2 regions of the Ochrobactrum sp. PL_is501 genome follow, and region 1 is predicted to be linked to the other one. Evidence: riboswitches for the same ligand, from Rfam matches in the RefSeq annotation. Region 1 holds a riboswitch; the other holds the start of a gene.

What was found. Region 1 has a riboswitch for S-adenosylmethionine ahead of AC0TOF_RS14710 (O-succinylhomoserine sulfhydrylase). Riboswitches for the same ligand answer to the same signal wherever they lie in the genome.
Region 2: linked by a shared signal. The riboswitch ahead of AC0TOF_RS18990 (homoserine O-succinyltransferase) and the one ahead of AC0TOF_RS14710 (O-succinylhomoserine sulfhydrylase) in region 1 are both predicted to bind S-adenosylmethionine.

The regions. Positions count from the first base shown of each region.
Region 1 covers NZ_JBVPGR010000036.1:270,017-272,213, reverse strand. Annotated here, with positions in the region: gene AC0TOF_RS14710 (O-succinylhomoserine sulfhydrylase) at 1-1,038, opposite strand, end outside; SAM riboswitch at 1,130-1,209, opposite strand; gene AC0TOF_RS14705 (2'-deoxycytidine 5'-triphosphate deaminase) at 1,404-2,197, shown strand, end outside.
Region 2 covers NZ_JBVPGR010000038.1:384,310-386,506, reverse strand. Annotated here, with positions in the region: gene AC0TOF_RS18995 (copper homeostasis protein CutC) at 1-558, shown strand, start outside; SAM-I-IV-variant riboswitch at 697-806, shown strand; gene AC0TOF_RS18990 (homoserine O-succinyltransferase) at 850-1,770, shown strand; gene AC0TOF_RS18985 (MFS transporter) at 1,715-2,197, opposite strand, start outside.

The DNA.
Region 1 (2,197 bases):
AAGGCTTTTTGCGTCACCCAGATTGTTGGAAATGCTGAAGACCTGCAAGGCGTTCTGGAACTTGAACGCAGCCTCCTTGCCGCCTTCCAGTTCCAGAGCGATGAGGGTTGAGCCACCGGTCATCTGCTTGGCGATAATGTCGGCCTGTGGATGGTCTGCCCGCCCCGGATAGATCACGCGCTTGACGCCTGGCTTGCCAGCGAGGAAGTCTGCAACCGCAGCCGCCGAATGCGTTTGCTGGCGCACGCGCACGGACAGTGTTTCAAGGCCCTTCAGCATGATCCACGCATTGAAGGGGCTGAGGCCCGGACCCGTGTGACGGAAATAATCCTGCAGGGTGTTTTCAATCCATTCGCGGTCGGAGAGAACTACGCCGCCAAGACAACGCCCTTGGCCATCGATGTGTTTGGTTGCCGAATAAACGACGATGTGGGCCCCAAGCTCCAGCGGCTTCTGGAAAAGCGGCGTTGCAAAAACATTGTCGACGATCAACTTGGCGCCCGCTTCATTGGCGACCTGCGCAACGGCAGCGATGTCGATGATTTCGAGCGTCGGATTGGACGGGCTTTCAAGGAACATAACCTTGGTGTTCGGGCGAACCGCCGCTTTCCAGTTTTCGATGTCGGAACCATCGATGATCGAGATTTCGACACCATATTTCGGCAGAAGCGTCTCGACGATATAGCGACAGGAGCCGAAGACGGCGCGGGCGGAAATCACGTGATCGCCGGCCTGCACCTGGCACAGAATGGCCGCGGCCACTGCCGCCATGCCGGATGCGGTGGCGCGTGCTTCCTCGGCGCCTTCCAGCGCGCACATGCGCTTTTCAAACATGTCCGTGGTCGGGTTGGCATAACGCGAATAGATGAAACCCGGGTCCTCACCCTTGAAGCGCGCTTCAGCAGCTTCGGCATTGGGATAAAGGAAGCCCTGCGTCAGAAACATTGCTTCCGACATTTCGGCAAATCCGGAGCGCAACGATCCGGCATGCACGAGTTCGGTTGCGGGGCGAAATTTGCGGGTACTCTCAGTCGTCATTTTTCCAACCTGTCGAAAAGCTGGTCGGCCGGGGCGGGAAGAAATGCCTCGGCGGCCAATAAAAAACCGGCCTTGCGAACACGCAAAAGGCCGGTAACGAACCGCGGCCTTTTTTAGCGAATTCTTTAACGTGGCTGCAAGCCGGCCGGCCAAATCACCACGGAACAGTTTTTCATTATGCCTGTTGGGCAAGGCCGTCAATGCCGAAACAGTCCCGTTTCAGGAAAAGCGCATCCGGGGCGCCACGAAAATACTCGGATTCCTGCGGAAAACCCGGTTTCCAGCTGCTCTAAGGGTTGGCATTGACGCCGCGACCGGTCAATGGTCTTTGTCAAGCAGTGCGTAGGCTACGGAGTATCGGGTTGATGATGCAGAAAGATGCTGGAATTCTGGCGGATGCGGATATTTCCGCGCTGTTTGAAAGCGGTTTGCTGGCGTCCCCACGCCCTCTCGATGCCGATCAGATACAGCCTGCGAGCCTGGATCTGAGGCTTGGCGCAAAAGCATATCGTGTTCGCGCCTCCTTCATGCCGGGCCCCGGCACGCCGGTCATAGATAAGCTGGAGCGGTTGAAGCTGCACGAGATCGACCTGACGGCAGGGGCCGTTCTTGAAACGGGCTGCGTTTATATCGTCCCGCTTCTAGAAGGCTTGGCGCTGTCGCCTGATCTTTCCGCATCAGCAAATCCGAAAAGCTCGACGGGCCGTCTGGATATCTTCACCCGCGTCATTGCCGATGGCGCGCAGGAATTCGACAAGGTGCCAGCCGGTTATAATGGCCCGCTTTATCTGGAAGTCAGCCCACGCACGTTTCCGATTGTGGTGCGTACGGGTTCGCGCCTGTCGCAGATACGCTTCCGCAAGGGGCGGGCCCAACTCGATGAGGCCGAACTCGCCGCGCTCCATGATGCGGAAACGCTGGTCGCTGCGGAAATGCCGAATATCTCCGGCGGTGGCATAGCGCTGTCGGTCGATCTCTCAGGCGGTCCTGACCGGCTGATCGGCTATCGCGGCAAGCACCATACGGCTGTGGTGGATGTGGACAAGCGTGCGGCGCACGACATCCTTGATTTCTGGGAGCCGATCTATGATCGCGGCGCGCGCGAACTCGTGCTCGACCCGGATGAATTCTATATTCTGGTCTCGCGTGAGGCCGTGCA
Region 2 (2,197 bases), on a different contig from region 1:
GCAATGGTCAGACCCCGCGCGGGCAGTTTCTGCTTTTCGACAGCCGACGAAGCCATCATGATGTCCGATATCCGCAACGCAAGAAATGCCGGTTTGGCGGGTGTTGTCGTTGGCGCTTCGCTGAACGACGGTTCTCTTGATGTTGCGATGTTGCGGAGGCTGGTTGCAGAGGCGCAAGGCCTCGGAACGACGCTTCATCGCGTCTTTGATCTGGTTCCCGATATGAAGTCAGCACTAGAACAGGCGATTACGCTCGGTTTCGAACGTATTCTAACGTCCGGTCTGTCACAAACGGCGGAAGAGGGACTGGATAATCTGCGGCTGTTGACTGGAATGGCCGCCGGTCGCATCAGCATCATGCCAGGCAGCGGCATTAAGGCCGAGAACGTGAGACGCATAGTAGATGCGACAGGCGTGACGGAAATACATGCTTCATGCCGTGCACCTGTCCCCGAGACGGATGTTCGCGCTGTCACGTTTGGATTTGCTGCAGAACAAACATTTCGGACATCAGCCCGACGTGTGAGTGAGCTGAAAGCCGCAATCGAACATACTTAAAGGTCGTTCATTCCAAATTCCGTGTCTATGACAGTGCTGATTTCGCGCACCGGTCAACTCGTGAAAAGGAAATTTCTCAAACAGTTCGGGGTGGCACTTAAACCCTATTGCCACCCCGAAAGAGATTGAGTAGAAGTGACATCACATCAAGAGTTGGGGCGACGCCCAACGCCAACCTGCCTTTCCGGGCAAGGTGGTACTCTCCGCAAAGAGAGGATGTGGCCAAACCGGCAATTATACGGATAAAGCCACTTGCGTCTGCTCCGCTACAAACTAGGGACCGACGCGACTATGCCGATTAAAATTCCTGACGATCTGCCAGCAACCAGTGTTCTCCAGGCCGAGGGCGTTATGGTCATGCGCGAAGCAGATGCCATTCGTCAGGATATTCGCCCGTTGAAAATCGGTCTTCTCAACCTGATGCCGAACAAGGTTACCACCGAGACGCAGATTGCGCGCCTTCTCGGCGCAACGCCGTTGCAAGTAGAGCTGACCCTTGTTCGGATCACCAATCATGTGGCGCGCCATACGCCTGCCGATCACATGCTGTCCTTCTATCAGCCGTGGGAAGATGTGCAGGATCAACGCTTTGACGGTTTTGTCATCACCGGTGCTCCGGTGGAACGCCTCGAATTCGAGGAAGTTACCTATTGGGACGAAATGCAGCGTGTTTTCGACTGGACGCAGACCCATGTGCACCGGACGCTGAATATATGCTGGGCAGCGCAGGCCGCCGTTCATTATTTCCACGGCATGGGCAAGTATGAACTGCCGGGCAAGGCCTCTGGCGTCTATAGCCAGCGCAACCTTGCGCCGTCTTCGCCGTATCTCCGGGGATTTTCGGACGATTTCAAGATCCCGGTTTCACGTTGGACCGAGGTACGCAAGAGCGACATTCCGGCCGATAGCGGGCTGAAGGTGCTGGTCGATAGTCCGGAAACGGGGCTCTGTCTGCTGGACGATCCGCATCACCGCTCGCTGCATATGTTCAATCATGTGGAGTACGACACCACATCGCTTGCAGATGAGTATTTCCGCGACATTCAGGTTCAGCCCGACACCAAGGTTCCAGCGAATTATTTCCCCGGAGACGATGCGACACGCCAGCCGGAAAATCGCTGGCGGAGCCACGCGCATCTTCTGTTCGGAAACTGGATTAACGAGATGTATCAATCGACGCCCTACGACCTGGAAAAAATCGGGAAGCGTTAAGAGCGCACAGCAAGGACAGAGCGACCAGAATACAACCGAACCAGGGAAGGGCATGGAAAGACAAGTGCTGCAAAACAAGCCCACCCATTGCGGTGCCAAGCGCTACGCCCACATGCATGGCTGACAGGTTGATCCCGACACCGGCATCGGCTGTTGCGGGATCGGTCGTGATGAGAAAGCTCTGAACCACGGGCGAAATCATCCAGCTGACGCAGGCCCATGCCATCAGCGCTGCGCCAAAAATTGTGCTCGAGCCGACTGCAAGCGGTATCGCCGTCAACGCCGTCAGATAGAGAAGCGGTGTCAGTACAATAGCCAGCCGTGGCGACAGTTTGTCGACAAACAAGCCACCGAGATAACCACCGGTCATTCCGGCCAATCCGAAGGCCACCATCGCCCAGATGACCTTGTGAGAGGGAATGTGGAC